DNA from 3 places in the Nocardioides sp. P5_E3 genome. Region 3 is predicted to be linked to each of the others. Evidence: predicted binding sites of a transcription regulator. Region 3 holds the regulator's gene; each other region holds the start of a gene.
The links. Region 3 encodes LexA, which represses DNA repair genes until DNA is damaged. Its sites were predicted from a motif close to TCGAACANNTGTTCGA; they were not measured.

Region 1 (9,391 bases), on a different contig from region 3:
GCGGCGGTCAGGGCGACGACGACCCCGCCGGTGACGGCGGGTCGACCTCGTCGACGTCCTCGTCCGCGGACGACACGACCGACGCGACCGGCGCGACCGACGCGGCGAGCGGCCTGCCCGTCGTACGCCTTGCCGCCCTCCCGCCCGAGGCGGCACGGACCGTCGAGCTGATCGACGCCGGCGGGCCGTTCCCCGAGCCCGACCACGACGGCGGCACCTTCGGCAACCGTGAGGAGCTGCTGCCCGACCAGCCGATGGGCTACTACCGGGAGTACACGGTCCCCACGCCCGGTGTCGACGACCGCGGTGCTCGACGCATCGTGGCGGGCGACGACGGCGAGGAGCTCTACTGGACCGACGACCACTACGGCTCGTTCGCACTCATCAGGAGGTAGGGACGTGACCGAGCGAAGCGAGGGAACCATCCAGTGCAGCGCGGGTCGAGCCTCATGGGCGCACGGAGCGAAGCGAGTACGTCCATGAGCGGACTCGCAGCGGTGCTGGCAGGGCACGAACCCGCGGGCATCCATCTCTGGCACGGCGCGTTCGACGTCGCTGACGTACGCCACTCCGTCGAGCACGCCGGCTGGGGCTTCGGCTGGGTGGACGGCTGGACCGGCGCCGACACGAAGCCGGCCTTCCTCGCGGCGGTGGGCGAGGCGCTCGACTTCCCCGACCACTACGGGCAGAACTTCGATGCCCTCGCCGACTGCCTCCACGACATCGGGAGCGGTCGCGACGGAGTCGTCCTGCTGTGGGACGGCTGGTCGACGCTCGCCCGCGCGGACGAGAAGGCCTTCAGCATCGCCCTCAGCGTGCTGGGCTCGCGGGTCAACGACGAGCGAGGCGTGCCGTTCACCGTGCTGCTGCGGGGCGAGGGTCCCGTCGTGCCCGGTGTCACCAGCCTCGACTAGACGTCGCAGCTAGACCGAGCGCTGGGTCGCCGCTGCCGCCAGCTCGACGAGCACGTCGCGCGCGTGCGCGTCGATGTCGGCTGCCCGGAGGGCCTCGACCGCGTGGTCGGACAGCTGGCCGATGACCGCCTCGACCTGCGCGCGCGCCCCGGAGTCGTCGATGATGCCGCGCAGCTCGTCGACGTCGGTGGCGGTGAGCGACGTGCCCAGCGCGGCGTCGAGGCGCTCGGCCGCGGCGCGGGGAGCGGCATCGAGCGCGAGGGCGACGAGCACCGTGCGCTTGCCCTCGACGAGGTCGTCGCCGGCCGGCTTGCCGGTCTCCTCCGGGTCACCGAACACCCCGAGCAGGTCGTCGCGCAGCTGGAACGCCTCGCCCAGGGGCAGGCCGAAGCGGCCGAGCTGCTCGAGCTGACTGGGCGTGGCCCCGGCGAGGGCGGCGCCGATGTGGATCGGGCGCTCGATGGAGTACTTGGCGGACTTGTAGCGCAGCACCGTCATCGCCGTCTCGACGTCCGCCCGGCCGCGCGCCTGCACGGAGACGTCGAGGAACTGGCCCGCGATGACCTCGTTGCGGCACTGCTCGAAGATGGCCAGCCCGGGAGCGACCTCCTCGGCGGGGAAGCCGCTGCGCCGCAGCATGTCCTCGGCCCAGCCGAGCAGGAGGTCGCCGAGCAGGATCGCGGCGGCGGCGCCGTACTGCTCGGGGTCGCCGCGCCACCCGGCGGCTCGGTGCTCGGCCTCGAACGCGCGGTGGGTCGCGGGCCGGCCGCGCCGGGTGTCGGAGGCGTCCATGAAGTCGTCGTGGACGAGCGCGCTGGCGTGCAGCACCTCCAGGGAGGCGCACGCCCGGGCCAGGGCCGCGTCGTCGTCGACCGACGGCCGGATGGCCCGGTGGCCCCAGTGGCAGAAGGCCGCCCGGAACCGCTTGCCCCCGCTGACCGCCGTACGTGCCTCGGCGATCAGGCGACCGGCGTCGGGACCGAGCGGGGCGAGCTCGGTCCCCCGCTCGTCGAGGAAGGCATCCAGCACCTGCTGGACCCGGTCGCGGAAGTCGGCGGGGTCCCAGGTCGTCACCCATTCAGCCTAAACACTGGACACGGCGCCGAGGACGGCGCGGTCCTCCGTAGGCTGTTGCGCATGACGCACGGACGGGGACAGAGCATGCGCGAGCTGCTCGCGCGCGGAGACCGGTCGTTCTCCTTCGAGTTCTTCCCGCCCAAGGACGAGGCCGGCGAGCAGCAGCTGTGGCAGGCCATCACCGATCTCGAGCCCTACGGGCCGACGTTCGTGTCGGTCACCTACGGCGCGGGCGGCACGACGCGCGACCGCACGGTGGCTATCACCGAGCGGATCGCCCGGGAGACCAGCATGCTCCCGGTCGCGCACCTGACCTGTGTCGGGCACACGACCGACGAGATCGCCGCGATCCTCGACGACCTCGGCAACGCGGGCGTCGAGCACGTGATGGCGCTGCGGGGCGACCCGCCCGGAGGTCCCGGCACGCCGTGGACGCCCACGGAGGGTGGGCTCACGTACGCGAACGAGCTGGTCGCACTGATCAGGGAGCGCACCGACATGCGCATCGGCGTCGCCGCCTTCCCCGAGGGCCACGTCGACGCGGCGGACCTCGACCAGGACGCGCAGGTGCTCAAGGCCAAGCACGACGCCGGTGCGGAGTTCGCGGTCACCGACATGGTGCTGCGAGCCTCCGACTACGTCGCGCTGGTCGAGCGGGCCGCCGCCGTCGGGGCCGACTTCCCGATCATCCCGGGCATCATGCCGATCCTGAACCTGCGCTCGATGGAGCGGATGGTCGAGTTCTCCCGCCGCCAGCTGCCCGAGGAGACCACGGCCCGCCTCACGCCGTACGCCGACGACCCGGCCCGGCTGCGGGCCGAGGGCATCGCGATCGCGACGGAGCTGTGCGCGACGCTGCTCGACGCCGGGGCGCCGGGCCTCCACTTCTACACGCTCAACCGGTCCAAGGCGACGCGCGAGATCTTCGCCAACCTGCAGATCACCGTCTGACGCGCATGCAGACCGTCACCGTGACCGGCACCGGCGTGGTCGCCGTCGTGCCGGACAGCGCGGTGGTGCGGCTCGCGGCCGTGGCACGGGGCAGCAGTGTCGCCGAGGCCTACGCGGCGATGGCTGCGGCCGCCGCCACCGTCGTGGAGGTCGCGCACCGCCGCACCGAGGAGCGCCGGGTCGCCTCCTCCGGCATCTCCGTGTGGCCGGCGCGCGACCACGAGGGGCGCGAGGCCGGCTACGAGGCGCGGCACTCCTACGCGATCGCGTGCCCGGACCTGGCGACCGCCGGGGCGTTGCTGAGCGACCTGACGGGCGAGGTCGGCGACTCGCTCGCGATCGACGGGGTGGCCCTGGAGGTCACCGAGGACCACGGAGCCGGTGCCCGGGCCCGCGAGGCCGCGTTCCACGACGCGCGCGAGCGGGCGGCCGAGCTGGCCCGGATGGCCGGTGCGGGACTCGGCGCCGTGCAGACGATCGTCGAGGGCGATGCCGACCGAGGCCCCTCGCCGATGCCGAAGATGGCGCTGGCCCGCGCGTCGGCAGGTGACCTCGAGCCGGGCGAGGCGTCGGTCGCCACCACCGTCACGGTGGTGTGGGAGCTCGCCTACTGACGTGGGGCCCGGCCGACCATCTCGGCGACCAGCGCGGCACTGAGTCCGGTGAACGGCAGGCCCGACCCGGTGGTGGCGTGCGCCCCGGCGGCCAGCACGCCGGCGATCGGCGTCCGCGGGCCAAGCCGCGCGCGGGCCGTGCGGGGACCCTGCCACTGCACGCCGTGCGGCGAGCCGCCCCACGCCTCGACGAGGTCGGCAGGCGTGCGGTCGACGCGGGCGACGACCTGACTGCGGACGTCGAGGCCGTGGCGCGCCAGCGCCGTCAGGACGTCCTCCGCGATGAGGCCGCGTGCCAGCACCGTCCATGCCGCCGCACCGTCCGGCGCCCGGCCACCCGTGCGCACCACCAGCAGCGGGTCTCCGTGGAGCACCACCTCGTGGGGCAGGTCGGGCACCTCGCCCTCGAGCCCCACGTGGCACACGACCGGCGGGAAGGCAGGCATCGTGCGCCGGACGTACGACGCGAGGGCGGGCAGCCGCCGCGGGTCGATCGCGACGACCACGTGGTCGGCGTCGACCTCGCCGACCGCGGTCCGGACCGCCGCGACCCGGCCGTCGCGCACGACGAGGTCGATCGCCGGAGTGCCGGTCAGCACGGTGACGCCCCGCAGCGCGAGGCGGTCGGCCATCGCCACGCCGAGGGCGGCGAGCCCGCCGGGGACGGTCCACGACCCGAAGCGCTGCTCGAGGTAGACGTCGACGCCGGCGAGCACGGGCGCCCGGCGCAGGTCGTGGCCGTCCATCACGACCCGGTGGCCGGCGAGCAGCCGCAGCCGCTCGTCGTCGAGCGACCGACGAAGCCGCTTGTGCAGCGACTCGCGCCGGTCGAGCATCGCCACGAGCTCGCGTGGCGCGACGTCGGGGTCGTAGGGCCGCTCGTACCACTCCTTGCGCAGCAGCTCCCACAGCTCGCCGTACGACGCCACGTGGTCGACCCACTGCCGGCCGAGGCCCGCGCCGAGGGACTCGACGGCCGCGAGCTGGCCGGCTCGCGAGCCGCCGGGGAGCCGCACCGTCGAGCCGTCGGCGAAGCGGTGCTCGCGGACCAGGTCGAGCGGCTGGAGGTCGAGCTCGCGCTCGAGCGGGCGGCCCGACTTCCGGAACAGGTCGCGCACGACCGCCGGCAGGAGCGTCGTGGTCGGCCCGGCGTCCCACGCGAAGCCGTCGCGCTCGACCGTGGTCAGCGCGCCCCCGAGGTGCTCGGCGCGCTCGAGGATCGTGACCGCGTGGCCCAGCTTGGCCAGCCGGGCAGCGGCCGCCATGCCGCTGAAGCCACCTCCGACCACCACCACACGAGCCACGGGGGAACCCTAGGCGTCCGCTAAATCGCCCGCTCGACGGGTTCCTTGTTCTTCCAGCGTCGCCAGCCGCGGCGCACCAGCCGGGTGAGGACCAGCAGCAGGCCCAGGCCGGTGAGGAGCAGGACACCGGCGATCGCGGCGGCTGCCTGCGGGTGCTCGAGCGAGAACCACACCACCCCGAGCACGGCGGCGTCCTCGGTGAGGCTGGCCCCGATGTTGGTCACCGGCTCGGGGGAGGAGTTGATGGCCAGCCGGCCGCCCGCCTTCGCCAGGTGGCTCAGGAGTGCCGTGCCCCCGCCGACGACGCCGAGCACGGCCTGGTCCAGCGAGGCGGCGTCGCCGGCGAGCAGCACGCCGATGACCGCGCCGACGGTCGGCCGGATCGCGGTGGAGATGGCGTCCCAGGTCGAGTCGATGTAGGGGATCTTGTCGGCGACGAACTCCATCGCGAACATGAAGCCGGCCGCGGCCAGCACGTCCCACCGGCCGAGGGCGTCTGGGATGTCGGCGTAGGAGCCGACCCGGTCGGCGATGCCCAGCACCAGCACGACGAGGTAGGCGTTGATGCCGCTCGCCCACCCGCTGGAGAAGGTGAGGGCCAGGGCGTCCATCAGCGGGTCCCCATCAGTCCACCTCGACCTCGACCGCGCCGGTCATGGTCACCAGCTCGTCGTACGACGTCGAGAACACCGCGGCGGGGTGGCCGGCCGCAGCCCACACGACGTCGTGCCGACGCAGCCACGGGTCGATCCAGGTGCGGATCGGCGCCGGGTGGTCGATGGGGGAGACGCCGCCGATCACCTGACCGGTGTGGCGGCGCACGAAGTCGGGGTTGGCACGCTTGAGCCGGGTCACGCCGATGCGGTCGGCGACCGACGCCGTGTCGACGCGGTGGGCACCGGAGGTGAGGATGAGGACGGGCTCGCCGTCACCGTCGAAGAGCAGGCTGTTGGCGATGGCGCCGACCTCGCACCCGAGCGCCGCCGCGGCGAGTGCCGCAGTGTGGGCGCTGTCGGGCAGGATGACCACGTCACCGGCGCCGCCGCGCCGGGTGAGGTCGCCTCGAAATGAGGTGATCGATGCGTGCTCGGTCGACATGATGCGAGCCTAGCGACGAACGACGACGATCCTCAGGGGGACTTCAAGATGGCGCGCGACCTGCCGGGATCCGTGGTCAACAGCATGCGAGTGCTCGGACTGATCGTGGCCACGTCCGGCGTGATCACGCTGCTGATCTGGCTGATGCGCGACGACGTCATCCTCGGCTGGGCCAAGGGCAACCCGTCGGCGCAGGAGATCCTCTCCCAGGGCGGCATCGAGCTGCTGCGCGACAGCCCCATCGTGCCGGGGTTCGTCGCCCTCTCGGTCGTCGCGTTCGTCGGCTTCGCCCTGCTGGTGCTCGTGCTCGGCTCCTTCTTCGTCGGCGGCTACGGCTGGACCCGCCCGGTCCTCACCGCCACCGCCGGCGTCGGCGTGCTGGTCGGCGTGGTCGGCCTCGACAACAACCTCCCGGTCATCTTCGTGGTGCTGTCGGCCCTGGTGATCGTCGAGGGCCTGGTGCTGTCGTTCTTCCTCTGGCAGCGCGAGACGACGGCCTACCTGCGTCGGGTCTGACGTCCGCTCGGCGCGTCCGCCGCGCGGTCCACTCCCGTCGTCCTCGGGCTCCGTCCTCGGCTTCGTCCTCGGGAGTCGCGTCAGCCCTTGACGGGCTGTCGGTGGGGGGTAGTACCGTTCTCGTTGTTCGAACATGTGTTCGATGCGACCCGGGTGGCGGTGACCTCGACCCCCACCGTCCCCCGGGTCGGCCCCGGGGTCGACGGATGTGCGAGGAGGCGCGATGAGGCAGTACGACGACCCCGTCGAGGTGCGACGAGGCGAGGCCGAGGACCCCGACCAGTTCCTGTGGCGGGGCAGGTTGTGGAAGGTGCGCGCAGTCGTCGCGCACTGGGTGGAGACCGGTCCCTGGTGGCAGGGCGCGTCCGACGGCGGGTCCGACGGCGGGTCCGACGGCGGGTCCGACGGCGCGGAGTCGAGGACGATCACCGACCTCGTCGCCGAGCGCGAGCTGTGGCGGGTGGAGGCCGGCCGCGGGATCCAGGGCGGGCGGCAGCAGTCGGGCGACCAGCAGTCCTACGGCGTCTTCGACCTCTCCTTCGACTGGACCGACGGGCGCTGGCAGCTCGTCGGGTGCCTGGACTGAGGGCCGGCGATGACCTCGACGACCAGCCCCGGGCCCTCCGTCGGACCCCACATGCTCCCCGCCACCTCGCACTCCTACCTCGAGCGGTCCGCGACGTCGCTGCGCGACTCCATCACGGCGCGCGACGTGCCGACCCGCTACGCCTGCGCCCACGTCGCGGCGCTCTGCGCCGCGGCCGCCCTGCTCGCGGCCCGGGCCCGCCCGGCCCCGCGGGGCCGCCGGCAGAAGAACGCGTGGGTCCTGCTCGCCGAGGTGGCCCCCGAGCTGACCGAGTGGGCGAGCTTCTTCGCCGCCGGTGCCGGCAAGCGCGCCGCCGCCGAGGCCGGGTCCACCCGGGCCGTGACCGAGCGGGAGGCCGACGACCTGTTGCGCGACGCCGACCGGTTCCTCGCCGTGGTCGAGCAGGCGCTCGGCCTGGTCCCGCACGCCAGCGTCGCCTGAGGGCGGGGCGAGGTGTCGTCAGACCCGTTCGTCCACCTCCACGTCGCCTCCGGGTTCTCCCTGCGATACGGCGCGTCCCACCCCCACGTGCTCGTCCAGCGGGCGGTCGAGCACGGCATGGACACCCTTGCCCTCACCGATCGTGACGGCACCTACGGCGCGGTGAAGTTCGTGGGCGCCGCCCGCCGGGCCGGCATCCGGCCGGTGCTCGGGGTCGACCTCGCGGTCGCCCCGACCACCGACATGGCGACCGGGGGCGCGTCGACCGGGGGAGGTGGGCGCCCGCCCCGACGTCGTACGCCGGCGCGCGGGGGCGTGTCCCGCGACAGGTCACCGCAGCAGGGGGGCGGCGCCCGCGTCACCTTCCTGGCCATGGGCCGGGCAGGCTGGGCGTCCCTGTGCCGGATGGTGTCCTCGGTCCACCTGTCCGGGGAGCGCGGGCGACCCGTCGCAACGCTCGACCTGCTGGCCCCCCACCTCGCGGGCGGTGACGTGCTCGTGCTGCTCGGGCCGTCCTCGGAGCTGGGCGCGGTCGCCACCCGGCGCCGCGACGACCTCGGCCCGACGGTGCTGGCGCCGTGGCTCGAGGTGGTGCCCCGCCCCAACCTGGTCGTCGAGCTGGTGTCCCACCGGCTCGGCCGACGCGGGGGCGCCTGGGGGCCGGGCACGTCGGCCCACGCCGCGCGGATGGCCGGTCTCGCCCGCCGCGCCGGCCTCACGACGGTGCTGACCAACGCGGTGCGCTACACCGACCGGCTCGACGCGCCGACGGTCGACGTGCTCGACGCGGCCCGCCGACTGGTGCCCTTGGGCTCGGCCGGGCTGCGCGACGTCGGTCCCGACGGCGCTCGCGGCAACGCCGAGGGGTTCCTCAAGTCCGGCAAGCAGATGCACGAGGTGGCCGACGAGATCTGCCGCCTCGCCGGGCTGGGCGACAGCGAGCAGGAGGCGAGGCGGTTGCTCGCCCGCACGCGGGCGGTCGCCGACCGGTGCGCGCTCGACCCGCGAACCGACCTCGGCATCGGCGAGGTGCACTTCCCGGAGCTCGAGCTCCCCGACGCGGGCCCGCACCGCACGGCAGACGCGCTGCTGCGCGCCCGCTGCGAGGCGGCGATCGGCTGGCGCTACGGCACCGGCCCGAGGATGCGGGTCTGGAAGCGGCTCGACGACGAGCTCGAGACCATCCGGACCCTGGGCTACGCGTCCTACTTCCTGACCGTCGCCGACGTCACCGACCTGATCGGTGAGATGGGCGTCCGTCGTGCCGCGCGCGGGTCCGGCGCCGGCAGCCTCGTCAATTACCTGCTCGGCATCTCCGGGGTCGACCCGATCCGCCACGGCCTGCTGATGGAGCGGTTCCTGTCGCCCCTGCGTGCCTCGCTGCCCGACATCGACGTCGATGTGGAGTCCGCCCGGCGCGAGGAGGTCTACCGCGCGATCCTCGACCGCTTCGGCGGCGAGCGGTGCGTCACCGTCTCGATGATGGACACCTACCGGGTCCGCCACGCGGTCCGTGACGTCGGCGCCGCCCTCGGCATGCCGCCGGGGGAGGTGGACGCGATCGCCAAGGCGTTCCCCCACGTCCGTGCCCGCGACGCCCGCTCGGCGCTCCGCGACCTGCCCGAGCTGCGGGCCAGCGGGCTCGGTGACGGCGCACTCGACCGCTTCTTCGGACTGGTCGAGCGGCTCGACGGGCTGCCGCGCCACATCGCGATGCATCCCTGCGGGGTGCTGCTCTCTGACGTGACGCTGCTCGACCGCACACCCGTCGAGGCGTCCCACGCCGGGTTCCCGATGAGCCAGTTCGACAAGGACGACGTCGAGGAGCTCGGCCTGCTCAAGCTCGACGTGATCGGCATCCGGATGCAGTCGGCGATGGCCCACGCGGTC
Region 2 (9,391 bases), on a different contig from region 3:
GAGAGCCTGATGGCGGCCCACCACGGCCGCGACCAGGTGCAGACGCTGAGCCTCGCGGCCGACAAGGACGGCAAGGTCACCGCCCTCAAGGTGCACCTCGACGCCGACCTCGGCGCCTACATCGCGATCGTCGGCGGCGGTGTGCCCGTCCTCGGCGCCTTCATGTTCAACGCGATCTACAAGTTCCCGGCCTACCGCTTCGAGTGCCAGACCGTGCTGACCAACACCACGTTCACCGACGCCTACCGCGGCGCCGGCCGGCCCGAGGCGACGTACGCCATCGAGCGGTTGATGGACGAGCTGGCCGCCGAGGTCGGCGTGGACCCGCTGGAGATCCGCGAGCGCAACTGGATCACCCACGAGGAGTTCCCGTTCACCACGGTCGCGGGCCTGGAGTACGACTCCGGGAACTACGAAGCGGCCACGGCGAAGGCGAAGGAGTCCTTCGGCTACGACGCGCTGCGCGCGGAGCAGAAGGAGCGGCGCGAGCGCGGTGACCGGGTCCAGCTCGGCATCGGCGTGTCCACCTTCACCGAGATGTGCGGCCTCGCGCCCAGCCGGGTGCTCGGCAGCCTCGACTACGGCGCCGGCGGCTGGGAGCACGCGAGCGTGCGGATGCTGGCCACTGGCAAGGTCGAGATCGTCACCGGTGCGAGCGCGCACGGCCAGGGGCACGAGACGGCGTTCAGCCAGATCGTCGCCGACCGGCTCGGCGTGCCGTTCGAGGACGTCGAGGTGCTGCACGGCGACACGCAGGTCGCGCACCGCGGGCTGGACACCTACGGCTCACGCTCGCTCGTGGTCGGCGGCGAGGCGCTGGTGCAGGCGGTCGACAAGGTCATCGACAAGGCCAGGCACCTCGCCTCGCACCTGCTCGAGGCCAACCAGGACGACCTCGACTACGCCGGCGGCCGGTTCACCGTCCGCGGCACCGACCAGGGCGTCGCCATCCAGGAGCTCGCCACGGCGACGTTCACGGGGCACAACTACCCCGAGGACATGGAGCTCAGCATCGACGCCGAGGCGACGTACGACCCCGTCAACTTCAACTACCCGCACGGCACGCACCTGTGCGCCATGGAGGTCGACACCGAGACGGGCGCGGTGAAGATGCGGAAGTACACCTGCTGCGACGACATCGGCACGATCATCAACCCGCTCATCGTGGCCGGTCAGGTGCACGGCGGGCTGGTGCAGGGCATCGCCCAGGCGCTGTGGGAGGAGGCCGTCCACGACGAGGCCGGCACGCTGGTGAGCGGGTCGTTCGTCGACTACCTCCTGCCGACGTCGGCCGACACGATCTCGTTCGACGTCCAGCACACCCAGGAGCCGAGCGTCTGCACGACGAACTCGCTCGGCGCGAAGGGCGTCGGCGAGGCCGGCACGATCGCCTCGACCCCGGCTGTCGTCAACGCGGTCGTGGACGCCGTACGACACCTGGGCGTCCGCGACATCCAGATGCCGTGCACCCCGGAGCGGGTGTGGCGCGCGATCCACGCCAACGACGGTGACGCACCGACACCCCAGGCGGCGATGCCGCACTTCGAAGAAGGCGCCCTCAACCAGGACGAAGGAGCGGGCCAGTGATCCCGGTGGAGTTCGACTACCTCGCCCCGACGTCGGTCGAGGAGGCGCTCGCCGCGCTCGGCCAGCACGGCGACGACGCGAAGATCTTGGCCGGCGGGCAGAGCCTGCTGCCGGTCCTGCGGATGCGGCTCAACGCACCGGAGGTGGTGATCGACCTCGGCGGCATCTCCTCGCTGCGCGGCATCCGCGACGACGGCGACGCCCTCGTGATCGGTGCGATGACCACCCACCACGACGTGCGCGACGACAGCCTGGTCAAGGAGCACGCGCTCCTGCTGTCCAAGGCAGCCGCGGAGGTCGCGGACTCGCAGATCCGGCACCGCGGCACCTTCGGCGGCGCGCTGGCACACGCCGATCCCGCCGGTGACCTCGGTGCGCCGGCACTCGCGCTCGGCGCGCAGTTCGTCATCGCCGGTCCCGGTGGCACCCGCACGGTCGACGCCGCGGACTTCTTCGTCGACCTCTTCGAGACCGCCATCGGTGACGACGAGATCCTCACCGAGGTGCGCATCCCCAAGCACACCGGCTGGGGCGCCCACTACGAGAAGTTCGTGCGGGTGGCCCACCAGTGGCCGATCGTCGCCATCGCCGCGACGGTCAGGGGCTCGATCGACGAGGCCCGCGTGGGGCTGACCAACATGGGCTCGACCCCGCTGCGCGCGACCGCCACCGAGCAGGCCCTCGCCGGTGCCAGCGCGACGGAGGACGGCGTACGCGAGGCGTCGCAGCTCGCGGCCGAGGGGACCAACCCGCCCTCGGACCTCAACGGCGCCGCCGACTACCGCCAGCACCTCGCGCGGGTGCTGACCGGCCGGGCCGTGCTCAAGGCCGCGGGGGCGCTGTAGTGGAGCTGAGCCACCGGTTCACCGTCCCGATCGGGGTCGAGGAGACCTGGGCGCACTTCAACGACATCGCCTCGGTCGCCGAGTGCTTCCCCGGCGCCCAGGTGACGGAGGCCGACGAGGAGTCGTTCTCCGGGTCGGTGAAGGTCAAGCTCGGCCCGATCGCGCTGCTGTACAACGGCAGCGGCACGTTCGTCGAGAAGGACGAAGAGGCCCACCGCTTCGTCGTCGACGCCAAGGGCAAGGACAAGCGCGGCAACGGCACGGCGGGTGCGAAGGTCACGGTCTCGATGGCCGAGGCCGACGGCTCGACCGACGTGTCGGTGGAGACCGACCTGGCCATCACCGGCAAGCCGGCGCAGTTCGGGCGCGGGGTGATGCARGACGTCTYCGACAAGCTGCTCGGGCAGTTCGTCGCCTGCCTCGAGCAGCGGCTGGCCGGGCCCGCCGAGTCGAGCGACGCGACCGACTCGTCGCCGGGCGCCGCGTCCCTGGTGGGCGGCGAGCCTGCAGAGCCGCCGGTCGCCGCCGCGGGGAGTGCTGCGCAGCCATCGCCGCCCGTGCCTCCCGCGCCGCCGGCACCGCCGAGGCCGCCGCCGCGGGAGCCCGAGGCGCTCGACCTCGGCAGCGCGGTGCTCCCCGTGCTCGCCAAGTCGTACTGGAAGCAGGCGCTGGCCGCCCTCGTCGTGCTGGTGCTGCTGCGACGGCTGCTGCGGAGGTCGTGATCAGAAGACGTTGAGCGGGCGGAACTGGACCGACAGCCTCGGTCCGGAGTGGGCGACCTTGGGCACGGCATGCTCCCAGGTGCGCTGGCACGACCCGCCCATCACGACCAGGTCGCCGTGGCCCATGGTCAGCGCGATCGACGCACCCCCGCCCCGCGGGCGCAGCAGCAGCCGGCGGGGGTCGCCGACGCTCACGATGGCGACCATGGTGTCGGCGGTGCGGCCGCGGCCGATCGTGTCGCCGTGCCACGCGACGGAGTCGCGACCGTCGCGGTAGTAGCAGCACCCGGCCGTCACGAACGGCTCACCGAGCTCGGGGAGGTAGTGCTCGCTGAGCGCCGTGCGCGCCTGGGTGAGCGCGGGATGGGGGAGCGGGTCGGCGGCGAGGTAGGTGTGCACCAGCCGCGGCACGTCGACCACGGCGTCGTACATCTCGCGCCGTTCGGCCCGCCAGGGCACGCGATCGACGAGTGCGGAAAACACGGTGTCGGGGTCGTGGAGCCAGTTGCGCTGGACATCGACCCACGCTCCGTGGGACAGCAGGCGACGCTCAGGAGACAGCACCGCGGAATCCGCGGCGGCGTCGGCGAACAGGGACGACTGGAAGTCCACGAGGCCCATGGTACGCGATGAGTCGAACATCCGTTCGAACATCAAGAAATTGTCAAGGGTTTGCCACAGGCTTGGTCAATTTGCAGACTGCCGGTCCAGCCCAGTCATAGCCTGAGTGTCATGGAACCCGTGGACCTCGTCGTCCCGCGTCAGCGGGCACTGAAGCACGTCCAGGTCCGCGAGCACGTGAGGGGCCTCATCGAGACCCAGCCGCCCGGTTCCGCAGCCCCGTCCGAGCGCGAGCTCGTGGCCCGCTTCGGTGTCGCGCGGATGACCGTACGCCAGGCGCTCGACGCCCTCGTCGCCGAGGGCCTCCTCGAGCGGATCCCCGGCCGCGGCACCTTCGTCGCCCAGCCACCCCGGACCTCAGGCCGGCTCACCTCGTTCACCGAGGAGATCCGCCGACGCGGGATGCTGCCCGAGTCGCAGACGCTCCTCGCCCGCGTGGAGCAGGCCGGCCCCGGCGTCGCGAGGGCGCTCGACATCTCGCCCGGTGACCCCGTTCTCCACTGGCGCCGCCTGCGCCGCGCCGACCAGGCGATCGTGTGCGTCGAGGACGCCTACCTCAACGAGGTCCTGCTGCCCGGCTTCCTCCAGCACGGCACCCCCACCAGTCTCTACGAGGCGCTCGGCGCCCGGGGCCTGCGCCCGACCGAGGTCGAGGACTCCATCAGCGCCGACCGCGCGAGCGCCGACGAGGCCGCGATCCTCGAGGTCGAGGAGGGTGACCCGGTGCTGCGCCACGCCCGCCGTGCCGTGTCCGACGGCCGCATCGTCGAGGTCTCGCGCACCTGCTACCGGCACGACCGCTTCACGGTCTACCTCCAGCTCAACGACCGCTGAGGTCCGCGAGCTCGCGCTGGAGGTTCGCCCGCGCGGCGTCCTCCCACAGCTCGCGCGCGTGCGAGGTGCTGAAGAGGTGCGCCCGGGCGACCAGGTCGCGCAGCACGGCTGCCCGGCCGGCCCGGAAGTCGGCGTCGCCGACGTGCGCGAAGTCCGCGCGCACCCCGGCCACGTAGGCGTCGTACCGCCCCCGGGGTGCGGCCAGGATGCCCAGGTCCGCGTCGCTGAGCGCGGCGCCCGCCGGGTCGTCGTCGGCGGGGCGGTGCTCGACGGTCATCCGCACCAGCCGCGCCACCTCGTCCGCCCAGGTCGCCGGCAGCGCGCCCTCGGCCCAGCGGGCGGAGCGCTCCTCGTCGTCGTCGGCCCCGTCGTAGACGGCGTCGTGGAACCACGCTGCGAGGTCAACGACGGTGCGGTCGAAGGGCGCGCCCGCCGCGGCCAGCACCTCGAGCCGGTCGAGCACCTCCTCGAGGTGGCGCAGGTCGTGGTAGCCGGACCGGTCCCAGGCCGCCAGCAGGTCGTCGCGGAGCGCGTGGTGGTCGGGCAGGGGCCAGCGGTCGGCGAGGCTCACCGCTGGGTCGCCTCGTGCAGCTCGCGCGCCTCGGCGTGGCCGGAGGCCATCGCCCATCGGATGGTCCGGGTGGCTGCGGCGCCCAGCACGCGGTTGGTCACCCGGGGCACGGGCGGCAGCCGCAGCTCGCGGCGCGCGTCGGCCGGCAGCAGGCCGATGGCGGCCGAGGCGAGCGCGAGGTAGCCCGGACGCGCCGCCACGGGGAGGTCGGGGTGCAGCAGCAGGAAGCGGATCGCCTCGTGGGCGGCCGGGGTCCCGCGGAGCTCCGGGGCGTACGCCGCCAGCGTGGCGCGCAGGTCCTCCTCGGACCGCGGGGGGTCGAGCACGCCGAGGTGCCCGGCCGCGACGGCGGCCTGGGCGACGTACTCGTCCCGCTCCGCCCCGACGAGCGGCCGGTGGCCGTAGCGGTCGTGCGCGACGAGGAAGCTGTGGATCTCGGCGGCGTGGACCCACCCGAGCAGGTGCGGGTCGGAGGCGGCGTACGGCGTGCCGTCGGGCATCGTGCCGGTCACCGACTCGTGCGCGCGCTGGACGGCGCGGATCATCTGCAGGGCGTCCTTCTCGGCGCCGAACGTGGTCATCGCGATGTAGGTCGAGACCTGCGCGAGCCGTCCCCACATGTCGCCGCGGTAGCCGGAGTGGTCGGCCACGCCCTGCATCGCGGCCGGGTGCAGGGACTGGAGCATGATCGCGCGGATGCCGCCGACGAACATCGAGGCGTCGCCGTGGACCCGGCCGATGGGGGAGTCGGGGGTGAACCAGCGCGGGCCCGGCGTGCCGTGGACACGTTGCCGGTTGCGCGGGCCGTCGGGGCCGGCGACCTTGCTGAACAGCTCGGCGCCGAGGCGGTCACGGAGGGTCACGCGGTCGAGGCTAGCCAAGCGTCCGAAGTGGCCCGCTGGTGGCGCCCGCTGCCTTTTGACTTCGAGTACTCGAAGTTCCTACCGTCGATGACGTGACCAGCCACGCCCTGCCCCGCAGCTACTCCATCAAGGAGGCGGCAGCCCTCACCGGCCTGCCGGCCAGCACGCTGCGCTACTACGAGCAGATCGGGGTCATCGCCCCGATCAGCCGTGGCGCCAGCAGTGGGCACCGCGTCTACGACGACGAGGACCTGGACCAGCTCATGTGGGTCTCCTGCCTCGCCGCCACCGGGATGTCGGTGGGCGACATGCGCCTCTACATGGCCAACAACCGGCTCGGTGCGGACGTCGCCGCGGACCAGGAGCGGCTGCTGCGCGAGCAGCAGGAACGCCTCGCGACCGAGGCCAGGGCACTGGTGCTCCGCCAGCGCTACGTGGACCTCAAGATCGCCTACTGGCAGGCGGTCCAGGAGGGTGACGCGGCGCGCAGCGAGCAGGTCTCCGACCAGGCGCGGGCGCTCGCCGACGAGCTCCGCGCGGTCACGCACGACCCGATCCACTGACCGGCCACACCCCGGTCAGCACCCCCACAGAAGGACGGACCAACCCCCATGCGCGTGAACGCCTACGCAGCCCCCTCGGCCGGTGAGCCGCTGGCCCCCACCACCATCGAGCGTCGTGAGGTCGGCGCCCACGACGTGCTCATCGCGATCGAGTACGCCGGCATCTGCCACTCCGACATCCACACCGTCAACGGCGACTGGGGCCCGCAGCCCTTCCCCGTCGTGCCGGGCCACGAGATCGTCGGCACCGTCCAGCAGGTCGGCGGCGACGTCACCAGCCACCGCGTCGGCGACCGCGTCGGCGTCGGCTGCATGGTCAACTCGTGCGGCGAGTGCGACAACTGCCGCAACGGCGACGAGCAGTACTGCGTCAAGGGCATGATCGGCACCTATGCCGTCACCGACGTCGACGGCACCACCACCCAGGGTGGCTACTCCACGCACGTCGTCGTGGACGCAGGTTTCGTGCTCTCCGTGCCGGAGGGCCTCGACCCGGCAGCTGCCGCGCCGCTGCTGTGCGCCGGCATCACGACGTACTCCCCGCTCCGTCGCTGGAAGGCCGGCCCGGGCCGTCGCGTCGCCGTCGTCGGTCTCGGCGGGCTCGGCCACATGGCCGTGCAGATCGCCCACGCGATGGGTGCCGAGGTCACGGTGCTCTCGCAGTCGCTGAAGAAGCAGGAGGACGGCCTGCGGCTGGGGGCCGACCACTACTTCGCGACCTCGGACCCCGACACGTTCGAGGCCCTGGCCGGTCGCTTCGACCTCATCGTCAACACGGTGAGCGCCTCGATCGACGTGAACGCCCACCTCGGCCTGCTGGCCGTCGACGGCACCCTCGTCAACGTCGGCGCCCCGCCGGCGCCGCTGCCCGTCAACGCGATGTCGCTCATCGGCGGCCGGCGCTCCTTCGCCGGGTCGATGATCGGCGGCATTGCCGAGACCCAGGAGATGCTCGACTTCTGCGCCGAGCACGGCATCGCCGCCGAGGTCGAGGTGATCGGTGCCGACCAGGTCAACGAGGCGTACGAGCGGGTGCTGGCCTCCGACGTGCGCTACCGCTTCGTCATCGACACCAGCACGCTGGGCTGACGTCCCTGCTCGAAGGTCGCTCGTGCCCGCCGCGAGCGATCTTCGGGCCGGGCCCCGCGGCGGACCTCGGCCCGACGGCTAGGCGGGGGACGGCAGGTCGCCGGCGTCGACGATCCGGTAGGCGTAGCCCTGCTCGGCGAGGAAGCGCTGCCGGTTCTGTGCGAAGTCGGCGTCCACGGTGTCGCGCGAGACGATCGTGTAGAAGTGCGCGCTGCGGCCCTCGGTCTTGGGGCGCAGCAGCCGCCCGAGCCGCTGGGCCTCCTCCTGGCGCGAGCCGAACGACCCGCTGACCTGGATCGCCACCTCGGCCGACGGCAGGTCGATCGAGAAGTTGGCGACCTTGCTCACCACGAGCAGGCCGACCTCGCCGGAGCGGAAGGCGTTGAACAGCCGCTGCCGCTCCTTGACCGGGGTCTCGCCCTTGATCACGGGGGCGTCGAGCATCTCGGCGATCTCGTCGAGCTGGTCGATGTACTGCCCGATCACCAGGGTCGGCTGGCCTGCGTGCTGCTGCACGAGGCGTCGTACGACATCGATCTTGGCGTGGGTGCACGAGGCGAGGCGGTAGCGGGTGTCGGGGTCGCTGGTCGCGTAGGCCAGCCGCTCGCCGTCGGGCAGGCTCACGCGCACCTCGACGCAGTCGGCGGGCGCGATGTAGCCCTGCGCCTCGATGTCCTTCCACGGGGCGTCGTAGCGCTTGGGTCCGATGAGCGAGAAGACCTCGCCCTCCCGGCCGTCCTCGCGCACGAGGGTGGCGGTGAGGCCGAGCCGGCGACGCGCCTGCAGGTCGGCCGTCATCCGGAAGATCGGCGCCGGCAGCAGGTGCACCTCGTCGTAGACGATGAGGCCCCAGTCGCGGGCGTCGAGCAGCTCGAGGTGCGGGTAGACGCCCTTCCGCTTGGTCGTCAGCACCTGGTAGGTCGCGATCGTGACCGGACGGACCTCCTTGACGGCTCCGGAGTACTCGCCGATCTCGTCCTCGGTCAGTGAGGTGCGGGCGACCAGCTCGTCCTTCCACTGGCGGGCGCTGACCGTGTTGGTCACGAGGATGAGCGTGGTGGCGCCGACGTGGGCCATCGAGGCAGCTCCGACGATCGTCTTGCCGGCACCACAGGGGAGCACCACGACGCCGGAGCCGCCGTCCCAGAAGGACTCGGCGGCCTCGCGCTGGTAGGGGCGCAGCGTCCAGCCGTCCTCGGCGAGGTCGATGGCGTGGGCCTCGCCGTCGACGTAGCCCGCGAAGTCCTCGGCGGGCCAGCCGAGCTTGAGCAGCGCCTGCTTGAGGTTGCCGCGCTCACTGGGGTGGACCGCGACGGTGTCGTCGTCGAGCCGCGCGCCGAGCATCCCGGCGACCTTCTTCGCGCGGAGCACCTCCTCGAGCACCGGGCGGTCGATGGAGGACAGCACCAGGCCGTGGACGGGGTGCTTCTCCAGGCGCAGGCGCCCGTAGCGGCCCATCGTCTCGGCGACGTCGACGAGCAGGGCGTGCGGCACGGCGTAGCGCGACCAGGACAGCAGGGCGTCGACGACCTGCTCGGCGTCGTGCCCGGCGGCTCGCGCGTTCCAGAGCCCCAGCGGCGTCAAGCGGTAGGTGTGGATGTGCTCGGGCGAGCGCTCGAGCTCCGCGAACGGGGCGATCGCCTTGCGGGCCTCGGCGGCCGCGGGGTGGTCGACCTCGAGCAGCAGCGTCTTGTCC
Region 3 (9,391 bases):
GGCTGAGGGTGCTCATGGTGGCCTCCTGGGGAAGATCAGCCGGTCGTGTTCTGTCGAGCGAATGTCTAGTCGGACCCACCGACAGTGGCTGTGACCACCGGGTGTCGATCAGACGTTCGATCGAACGTGTGTACGACGTTAGAGCACGTGTTCGAACAGTTCAAGCACCTTGTCGAACAAATGTTCGGCGTGTTCGAACGGACCTCAGCGGCGCCTCATCGCCCGCCGACCCTGGGCCGCGAAGAGCCCGGCCGCGTGCTGCATCAGCCCGGGCGCGAGCGCCGAGCCGCGGACGACTCCCCCGCGCCAGCCCGGCACGGCCCGCACGACGCGTCGGGATCCGATCAGCGCGACAGCCGCAGCAGCGACGTCGGAGACGTCGAGGATCGGGCCACCCGAGTGGACCAGCTGCGACCCGAGGCCCGCCGGGTCCTGGGCGGCGAGCATCGCCGTGTCGACCCCGTCGGGGCACAGGGCGTGGACCCCCACCCCGCGCGGCGCCTCGGCGTTGACGGAGGTGGAGAGGGAGACGACGGCGGCCTTCGTGGCGGCGTACATGCTGTAGCCCGGAACCGGCCCGAGGCCGGCGAGCGAGGCGATGTTGACGACGTCGCCGCCTGCCGAGCCGAACGCCGCGAGCGCCGCGCGGGTGCCCCACGTCGTACCGAGCAGGTTGACCTCGACGAGCCGGCGCACCTGTTCCTCCGACAGATCGACGAGGGAGCCGTCGTCACCGACCCCCGCGTTGTTGAACCACGCGGTCAGCACGCCGTGTCGCGCGGCCTCCTCCGCCACGAGGCGGTGGGCGTCAGGATCGCGTACGTCCTGGGCGAGGCCGGCGACGGCGCCGATCTCCGCCGCCGTCGCGGCCGCCGCCCAGCCGTCGACGTCGCCGATGACGACGTGGTGCCCGCGAGCGACCAGGAGCTCCGCGATCCCGCGCCCGATCCCACGGGCTCCACCCGTCACGACGCAGGAGGACGGCGGGCCGGTCAGCTGGCTGGTCGACATGCCCGGACACTAGCGACACGCGGCTTCGAACAGGTGTTTGATCCTGCGGCGTTCCGAGGTCTACGGTGGGCGCACCTGATCCTCCCTGTCCAGCCGCGGACGGAGGGGTCGACGCTAGTGGAGGACGCATGGCCAAGCAGGACGACAAGAACGTCATCGAGATGCCCGACGGCCCCCCGGACGCCACCGGTCTGACCCCGCGCCAGCAGCGGGTGCTCGCCACGATCAAGGACTCGATCGAGACCAAGGGCTACCCGCCCTCGATGCGTGAGATCGGCCAGGCCGTCGGCCTCACCTCGTCGTCCAGCGTCGCCCACCAGCTCCGCGTGCTCGAGGGCAAGGGCTTCCTCAAGCGCGACCCCAACCGCCCGCGCGCCCTCGAGGTGTTCCTGCCCGAGGTGATGGCTGCGCGGCGCAGCATGTCGAGCTCGGAGGAGCCGTCGTACGACGAGACCGGCATCGGCGACGCCAACCCCGTCGCCACCAACGTCCCGGTCGTCGGCCGCATCGCCGCCGGTGGCCCGATCCTCGCCGAGGAGCAGGTCACCGACGTGTTCCCGCTGCCCAAGCAGCTCGTCGGCGAGGGCACCCTCTTCCTCCTCGAGGTCTCCGGTGACTCGATGGTCGACGCGGCGATCTGCAACGGCGACTACGTCGTCATCCGTCAGGAGCAGACCGCCACCAACGGCCAGATCGTCGCGGCGATGATCGAGGGCGAGGCGACCGTCAAGACGTTCCAGCGCAAGGACGGCCACGTGTGGCTGCTCCCCCACAACGACGCCTACGACCCGATCCCGGGCGACAACGCGACGATCCTCGGTGTCGTGACGGCGGTGCTCCGCAGCCTCTGATCGACCGGCGAGGGACACCCCGACCAGCGAGGGTGCACGATGGCGGCATGAGCAACGTGGAGCAGTCCTATGACTACGTCATCGTCGGTGCGGGGGTCGCTGCGGCGAGCGCCGTGAAGGGCATCCGTTCGCAGGACGGGGCCGGGCGCATCGCGGTCCTGGGCTCCGAGCCCGACAAGCCGGTCTACCGGCCCGTCCTGACCAAGGACCTCTGGCTCAAGGACGACGAGACCCTCGAGGGATCCTCCCTCGCCGGCGACCTCGACGAGGACGACGCTGTCGACCTGGTCACCGACACCACGGTGACCGGGATCGACCCCGGCGCCCACGTCGTACGCCTCGCCGACGGCAGCAGCGTCGGCTACGGCAAGCTGCTGCTCGCCACCGGCGCCGAGCCCCGCGTGCTCTCCGTCGACCCCGGCCCGCGGGTCATCTACTACCGCACCGCCGCCGACTACCAGCGGCTGCGCGCCGTCGCGACCGAGGGCAGCCACGTCGCGGTCATCGGCGGTGGCTACATCGGCTCGGAGATCACCTCCGCCCTCGTGCAGAACGGTGTCCAGGTCACCCTCGTGCTGGACCTCGAGGACGTGCAGGAGCAGATGTTCCCCCGCGCCCTCGCCGCCACCCTGACCAAGGCCTTTGCCGACCGCGGCGTGACCGTCGTGCACGGCTCGGTCGAGGGTGGCGAGGAGGACGACGGCGGCGTCCGGATCCGCCTCGGCGACGGCACCTCCATCACCGCCGACGCAGCCGTCATCGGCGTCGGCGTCCTCCCGCGCACCGGGCTCGCCGAGGCCGCCGGCCTCGAGGTCGACAACGGCGTCGTCGTGGACGAGCACCTGCGCACGAGCGACGCGGACGTGTACGCCGCGGGCGACGTCGCGTCCTACCCCGACGCCCTCCTCGGGCGCCGTCGCGTCGAGCACGTCGACCACGCCGAGAAGTCGGGCGAGCACGCCGGCAAGGTGATGGCCGGCGCCGACGAGACGTACGACTACACGCCCTTCTTCTGGTCCGACATCCTCGACTACGGCTACGAGGCGGTCGGCGAGACCAGCAGCCGGCTCGACATGGTGGAGGACTGGAAGGACGGCGAGGTCGGCACCGGCGTCGTCTACTACCTGAAGTCGGGGCAGGTCCGCGGCGTGCTGCTGTGGAACGTGTGGGACAGCGTCGACAAGGCACGCGCGCTGATCGAGGAGACCACCGAGACCCCCGTGCCCGACCCGGAGTCGTTGCGGGGGCGCATCCCGTTCGGGTGAGTGGGAGGGCGCGGTCCGTGTAGCCTCGCGGCGATGTCTGCCGCCGGCCCCGACGCTCCCTCACCGGAGCTCTTCCGCACCCGTCCGGGCAACCGGCGCCGGCTGACCCCGGACGCACAGGCCGAGGTGGACCGTCTGGCCGCTGCAGGCGAGGCGTCCGCGTGGCTCAGCCCGTTGGCGTACAACCTCACCATCAGCCACAGCCACCGGTTCGTCTGGTACCGCGTGGCCAAGGTCGCGACGCGCACCATCCGCCACCACTGCGAGACGCACGGCGTGAGCATGGACGTCGACCACGCGATGCGGGTCCGCTACCCCGTGGCCAGCTTCGCCGACTACTTCACCTTCGCCTTCGTGCGCGACCCGCTGGACCGCTTCGTCTCCGCGTGGCACGACAAGGTCGTCGACAACAACTACTACGACTTCGACCCCGCAACCCACGAGCGGATGCAGGTGGTCGAGGAGTTCGCCCGCTGGACCGCCGTGCAGGACCTGTCCGCCGTGCCGGGCACCGACCAGCACCTGACCCTGCAGAGCCGGATGATCGACCTCAACCGGGTCGACTTCGTCGGCCGGCTGGAGACGTTCGACCGCGACTTCGCCGAGGTGTGCGAGCGCATCGGCGCGCCCGCCGTGCCGTCGGCGCCGAAGAACCAGACCGCCCCCGGCGGCCGCGACCGGCAGGCCTCCGACGAGCTCCGGGCGCTGGTGGCCACGATGTACCGACGCGACTACCAGGTCTTCGGCTACGAGCCGCTGGCCTGAGTCGGCTGGCTAGGACTGCCCCAACCGCTTGAGCGCCTGCCGCGCGAGCGCCGGGTCGGTGGTCGACCACATCGGCGGCAGTGACGCCTTGAGGAAGCGGCCGTAGCGCGCGGTCTCGAGGCGCGGGTCGAGCACGGCGACGATGCCGCGGTCGGAGGTCGTGCGGATGAGGCGGCCCGCACCCTGCGCGAGCAGGAGCGCGGCGTGGGTGGCGGCGACCTGCATGAAGCCGTTGCCGCCCGCCTGGTCGGCGGCCTTCTGGCGCGCGGACATCAGCGGGTCGTCGGGCCGCGGGAACGGGATCCGGTCGATGATCACCAGCTGGCAGGTGTCGCCCGGGACGTCGAGGCCCTGCCACAGCGAGAGCGTGCCGAAGAGACAGGTGTGGGGGTCCTCGACGAACTGCTTGGCGAGCTCGGGCAGCTGGGCGTCGCCCTGCGCGAGCGTGGTCAGGTGGGGCAGGCGCGTCCGCACGGCCTCGGCCGCGGTCTCCGCGGCGCGCCGGGACGAGAACAGTCCGAGCGTGCGGCCGTCGAGGGCGTCGACGAGGTCGCAGATCTCGTCGAGCTGCGCAGGGCCGAGGCCGTCGCGGCCGGGCTGCGGGAGGTGGCGGGCGACGTAGAGGATCGACTGCTGGCCGTAGTCGAAGGGCGAGCCGACGTCGATGCCCTTCCACGGCAGCGCGTCGTCGGCATCGGTGGTGGCCACCTGGTGGCCGACCCGCTCGGTGGGCTTGAGGCCGAGCGAGGTGGCGACGGCGCCGAACTCGCCGCCGAGCATCAGCGTCGCGCTGGTGAACACGACGGTCTTGTCGGTGAGCAGCTTGTCGCGCATCGGGCCCCACACCTGCAGGGGCGCGACGTGGAGGCGGGCCGGGAAGCGGTCGCGGGCCTCGCCCAACCACAGCACGTCAGCCTGGGAGCCGGCCGCCATCCGCTCGGCGTTGACGAAGACCTCCTGCACCATGCCCTTGGCCTGGGTGCGGCCGGCGTCGGCCTCTCCCTCGCCCCCGGACTCGCGCGGGAACGCCGACAGGCACCCGCGCGCCGCGTCCCGCACGAGCACGAGGGCGTCGGAGAGCTGGACCGACACCTGGTCGATGCGGCCGGGAGGGGTCGCCTCGATCGCCTCGGCGAGCTGCTGCGCAGCGTCCTCGAGGTCGCCCGCCGGGTCGCCGTCACCGTCGGTCCAGCGCATGGCGCGGCGAGCGGCCCGCTCGATGTCGGACACCCCGAGCTCGTCGGTCGCCGCCTGGGTGACGCGCGCGGTCAGCTCGTGGGCCTCGTCGATGACGACCGTGTCGTAGTCGGGGATCATCGGCACGTCCTCGATCGCGTCGATCGCGAGGAGGGAGTGGTTGGTGACGATCAGGTGGCTGCGGTGCGCCTTCTCGCGCGCGAGCTCGGCGAAGCACTCCGCCCCGAAGGGGCACTTGCTCGCACCGAGGCACTCGCGGTGGTTGACCGAGACCTGCCGCCACTCACGGTCGGTGTGGCGCGGGGCGTTGTCGCGCTCACCGCTGCCGCCCTGCTCGGTCTCCTCCTCGGCCCACGCCCGCAGCTCGAGGACCTTCTCGGCCATCGCCCCGAGAGGAACGTCGACGAGCGTGCCCTGGTCGTCGGGGACGCCGGCGCGGACCCGGTGGAGGCAGGCGTAGTTGGAGCGGCCCTTGAGGACGGCGTACGACGTGTCGAGGCCGGGCACGTCCTTGACCGCCTCGACCAGCCTGGGGAGGTCACGCTCGACGAGCTGGTGCTGCAGGGCGAGGGTCGCGGTGGCGACCACGACGCGCTTGTCGTGGAGCATCGCCGGGACGAGGTAGCCCAGCGACTTGCCGGTGCCGGTGCCGGCCTGCACGAGGAGGTGGCGGCCCTCCTGCATCGCCTCGGCGACCTCGGTCGCCATCTCCACCTGGCCGTCGCGCTGCTGCCCGCCGAGGGCGGCGACCGCCGTGCTCAGAACCTCGCTGACGGGCGCGGGGGCAGTGGCGGTCTCGGGCACCAGAGCACCCTACGTGGCGGCGCCGACGCTCCGTCGTACGCCGTCCACAGAGGCCGTCAGAAGTCGGTCAGTAGTTCTTCTTGCGGCCGATCTGGCGCTCGATGCGCCGCTCGGGCTGGCCGAGCACGCGGGCAAGGATCTTGACCCGGTAGCGGTAGGCGACCACGCCCAGGACGACGATCAGCAGGATCCACAACATGCGCCGATCCTACGCGGCACCGACAACGTCGACCTGCACGCGAAGTCCGACACCTGGAGGGGGTTGCAACCCCCTCCACGCGACGAAGTCCCCGCACGAGCGGGGACTTCGACACGGACAGACGGACAGACGGGTCAGACGACCGCGCCGGAGTCCTCGGGCGTCCGCTCGACCTTCTCCTTCTTCACCCGGCTCATCGGCCACTTCTGGTGGAAGTAGGTGAGGAGCGGGGTGGCGACCACGACCGAGGAGAACGTGCCGACCACGAGGCCGACGAGCAGCGCGATCGCGAAGTCCTGGAGCGAGTCGCCGCCGAGGACGACGAGCGCGGCCAGGATGAACATCGACCCGAGGCCGGTGTTGACCGTGCGCGGGATGGTCTCGACGGCGGCCCGGTTGGAGATCTCCATGAAGTCGTCGTCGGGCTTCGAGCCCCACCAGCGTTCGCGGATGCGGTCGAAGACGACGACGGTGTCGTTGACCGACAGACCGACGATCGTCATCGCCGCTGCCAGGAAGATGCCGTCGATCGGCTTATGCAGCCACGCGAAGAGACCGACGACCAGGATCACGTCGTGCGCCATCGCCAGCACGGCGGCGACACCGAAGGTCCACTTGAAGCGGATGGCGAGGTAGAGCAGCTGGGCCAGGAACGCGACACCGAAGGCGATGAGCGCGTTGTTGCGCAGCTGGTCACCGAGCGAGGCGCCGATCGTCTGGTCGTCGACCTTGTCGACCGTGCCACCGACGGCGGCGAGCTCCTGCTCGATCCGCTGCTCCTCGTCGTTGGAGATCTCGCCGGTGCGGACGGTGAAGTCGGCGGTGTCGGCGGTCTGCACCACGGCCTCGGGGAAGCCGGCGGCGGCGACGGCCTCGCGCGCCTGGTCGACCGTGATGTCCTTGCTGAGCGAGTAGTCGAGCTGGCGGCCACCGGTGAACTCGACGCCGAGCTGGAGGCCCTGGGTGGCGATGCCGGCGATGGCGACGACGAGCGCCGCGGCAGAGATGCCCAGCCACGTCTTGCGACGCTTCATCAGCTGGGGGTCCTTGCGGTCCAGCCAGAGGCGCACCTTGCCGTGGTGGCTGAGGCCGCTGATGGCGGGATGGTTGGCGACCGGCTTGTTGGACACGGCGAGGTCGCACAGCACACGGGCGACGATCAGCGCCGAGACCATCGAGGCGATGACACCGATCGACAGCGTGACACCGAAGCCCTTGATCGGCCCGGAGCCGAGGAAGAACAGCAGGCCGGCGGCCAGCAGGGTGGTGACGTTGGAGTCGATGATCGCGCTCCACGCCTTGTTGAAGCCGACCGAGAGGGCGCGTCTGAGTCCCGCAGACGGGTAGGCGACGTACTCCTCCCTCGCTCTCTCGAAGACGAGCACGTTCGCGTCGATCGCCATGCCGATGGCGAGCACGAATCCCGCGAGTCCGGGCAGCGTCAGCGTCGAGCCCAGCCCGACCAGCATGGCGTAGGCGAGCAGGGCGTACGACGCCAGCGCGAGCGTGGCCGCGAAGCCGACGAGGCGGTAGACGAAGATGATGAAGAGGCCGGTCAGCGCGATACCGATGATGCCGGCCTCGATGGACGCATCGATGGCCGCGGCACCCAGCGAGGGGCCGACGAGGCGGTCCGAGATCGCCTTCAGCTCGAGCGGCAGCGCGCCGCCCTCGATCAGCGCGGCCAGGTCCTTGGCCTCGGTCGTGGTGAAGTTGCCGGTGATGTCGGTGGAGCCGCCGCGGATGCCGACGTCGCAGCCCACCGTCTCGTTGACCTCGGGCGAGGAGATGACCTCGCCGTCGAGGACGATCGCGATGCGGCGCTTGGGGTCGCCGGACGGGTTGCAGGCGGCCTTGCCGGTGATGTCGGCCCAGGTCTTCCCGCCGGCGCCGTTGAAGTCGATCGACACGACCCACTCGACGCTCTGGTCGCGCTGCACGGCGCTCGCGCCGCTGATCTCCTCGCCCTGGATGACCGTGGGGCCGACCTCGATCGTGTCGCCCTGGTCGGACGGCAGGACCTGGTTGTCCTTCTTGGCGGGCTTGGCGTCCGGCTGGGCGGTGCCGATCACCTCGTGGATGGTCAGCTTGGCGGTGCTGCCGATGCGCTCCTCGGCCTGCTGGGCCTCCTCGTCGTTGGTGACGCCGGGCAGCTCGACGAGGATCCGGTTCTCGCCCTGGCGTGCCAGCGTGGACTCGGCGACACCGAGGGCGTCGACGCGGCCGCGGAGCACCTCGAGGGTCTTGTCGACGTTCTCCGCGCTGGCGGGGGTCTGCTCGGTGCCCTCCGCCTCGAAGATGAACTGCGCTCCACCGCGGAGGTCGAGTCCGAGGTTGGGCTTGACGTTGACGGCGAGCGCGAGACACCCGACCAGGAGTCCGACGACGAGGAAGAAGCGGACCCAGACACCACGTGACATGCGCGACATCCTCCATGACAAGACTTCGAACGCCCGAATCCGGGCACGGACGGGTCAACGGGTGGCCGCAGCGGAAGGTTCCGGAAGGTTCCGTGACACAAAACGCCAGCGACTGTACGCCGTCGTGGGTATCGACACGGCAGCAGCCCGCAGTGTTGTGTGGATCACACTCGCGATCCCCCCTCGCGGGACAACCTTCCGGGAGCACACATGTCACCACGCATTCCACTTCCACGCGCCGGCGCCACCAGGCTGGCCACCGTCACCGCCCTCGTCGCCGCAGGACTCGCCGCCACCGCGGCGGGCGCCACGGGCAGCGCTGGGCGCGACGACGCACCACGCGACCTGGCCCGCACCGCTGACAGCGACGCGACCCAGATCGTCATGGTGAAGGCACCGACGGTCGACGACCGCAACGAGGTGATCGCCCTCGGTCTCGACGTGACCGAGCACGCCAACCAGCGCGGCATCGAGGTCGTCCTCCACGACGCGCAGGACGCCCAGACCCTGCGCGACGCGGGCTTCACCTGGCGGGTCACCGTCAAGGACCTCGAGGCGCTGACGAAGAAGAACCGCAAGGCCGACAAGGTGTACGCCGCCTCGGTGGCCGCGTCGGGGCTGCCCAGCGGCCGGACGTCCTACCGCACCTACGCCGACTACCTCAGCGACATGGACAAGCTCGCTCGCGACTACCCGTCCATGACCCGCCCGCTGACGCTGCCCAACAAGACCGTCCTCGGTGAGGACATCCGCGGCATCGAGGTCACCGTCGACGCCGACAACGTCAAGGACGGCAAGCCGACCTTCCTGCTCATGGGCGCCCACCACGCCCGCGAGTGGCCCAGCGCCGAGCACACCATGGAGTTCGCCTTCGACCTC

Region 1: a site for LexA is predicted at 6,602-6,617, ahead of ACXJKB_RS03495 (DUF6504 family protein). Genes of this name have one in related genera too.
Region 2: a site for LexA is predicted at 3,789-3,804, ahead of ACXJKB_RS21460 (alpha-ketoglutarate-dependent dioxygenase AlkB). Genes of this name have one in related genera too.

What each region holds. Positions count from the first base shown of each region.
Region 1 covers NZ_JBFUMR010000004.1:91,704-101,094, forward strand. The annotation lists gene ACXJKB_RS03450 (ribonuclease domain-containing protein) at 1-395, shown strand, start outside; gene ACXJKB_RS03455 (barstar family protein) at 480-914, shown strand; gene ACXJKB_RS03460 (polyprenyl synthetase family protein) at 924-1,988, opposite strand; gene metF (methylenetetrahydrofolate reductase [NAD(P)H]) at 2,052-2,942, shown strand; gene ACXJKB_RS03470 (SIMPL domain-containing protein) at 2,948-3,556, shown strand; gene ACXJKB_RS03475 (phytoene desaturase family protein) at 3,550-4,860, opposite strand; gene ACXJKB_RS03480 (DUF4126 domain-containing protein) at 4,881-5,471, opposite strand; gene ACXJKB_RS03485 (YbaK/EbsC family protein) at 5,485-5,958, opposite strand; gene ACXJKB_RS03490 (hypothetical protein) at 6,007-6,474, shown strand; gene ACXJKB_RS03495 (DUF6504 family protein) at 6,698-7,060, shown strand; gene ACXJKB_RS03500 (SAV_6107 family HEPN domain-containing protein) at 7,070-7,501, shown strand; gene ACXJKB_RS03505 (DNA polymerase III subunit alpha) at 7,514-9,391, shown strand, end outside.
Region 2 covers NZ_JBFUMR010000046.1:15,211-24,601, forward strand. The annotation lists gene ACXJKB_RS21445 (xanthine dehydrogenase family protein molybdopterin-binding subunit) at 1-1,587, shown strand, start outside; gene ACXJKB_RS21450 (FAD binding domain-containing protein) at 1,584-2,432, shown strand; gene ACXJKB_RS21455 (SRPBCC family protein) at 2,432-3,154, shown strand; gene ACXJKB_RS21460 (alpha-ketoglutarate-dependent dioxygenase AlkB) at 3,155-3,775, opposite strand; gene ACXJKB_RS21465 (GntR family transcriptional regulator) at 3,887-4,609, shown strand; gene ACXJKB_RS21470 (HD domain-containing protein) at 4,596-5,180, opposite strand; gene ACXJKB_RS21475 (oxygenase MpaB family protein) at 5,177-6,043, opposite strand; gene ACXJKB_RS21480 (MerR family transcriptional regulator) at 6,136-6,606, shown strand; gene ACXJKB_RS21485 (NAD(P)-dependent alcohol dehydrogenase) at 6,655-7,695, shown strand; gene ACXJKB_RS21490 (DNA repair helicase XPB) at 7,774-9,391, opposite strand, start outside.
Region 3 covers NZ_JBFUMR010000017.1:25,978-35,368, forward strand. The annotation lists gene ACXJKB_RS12385 (LysM peptidoglycan-binding domain-containing protein) at 1-16, opposite strand, end outside; gene ACXJKB_RS12390 (SDR family NAD(P)-dependent oxidoreductase) at 205-1,011, opposite strand; gene lexA (transcriptional repressor LexA) at 1,140-1,862, shown strand; gene ACXJKB_RS12400 (NAD(P)/FAD-dependent oxidoreductase) at 1,910-3,127, shown strand; gene ACXJKB_RS12405 (sulfotransferase family 2 domain-containing protein) at 3,161-3,892, shown strand; gene ACXJKB_RS12410 (ATP-dependent DNA helicase) at 3,902-5,896, opposite strand; gene ACXJKB_RS12415 (hypothetical protein) at 5,961-6,092, opposite strand; gene secD (protein translocase subunit SecD) at 6,227-8,512, opposite strand; gene ACXJKB_RS12425 (M14 family zinc carboxypeptidase) at 8,723-9,391, shown strand, end outside.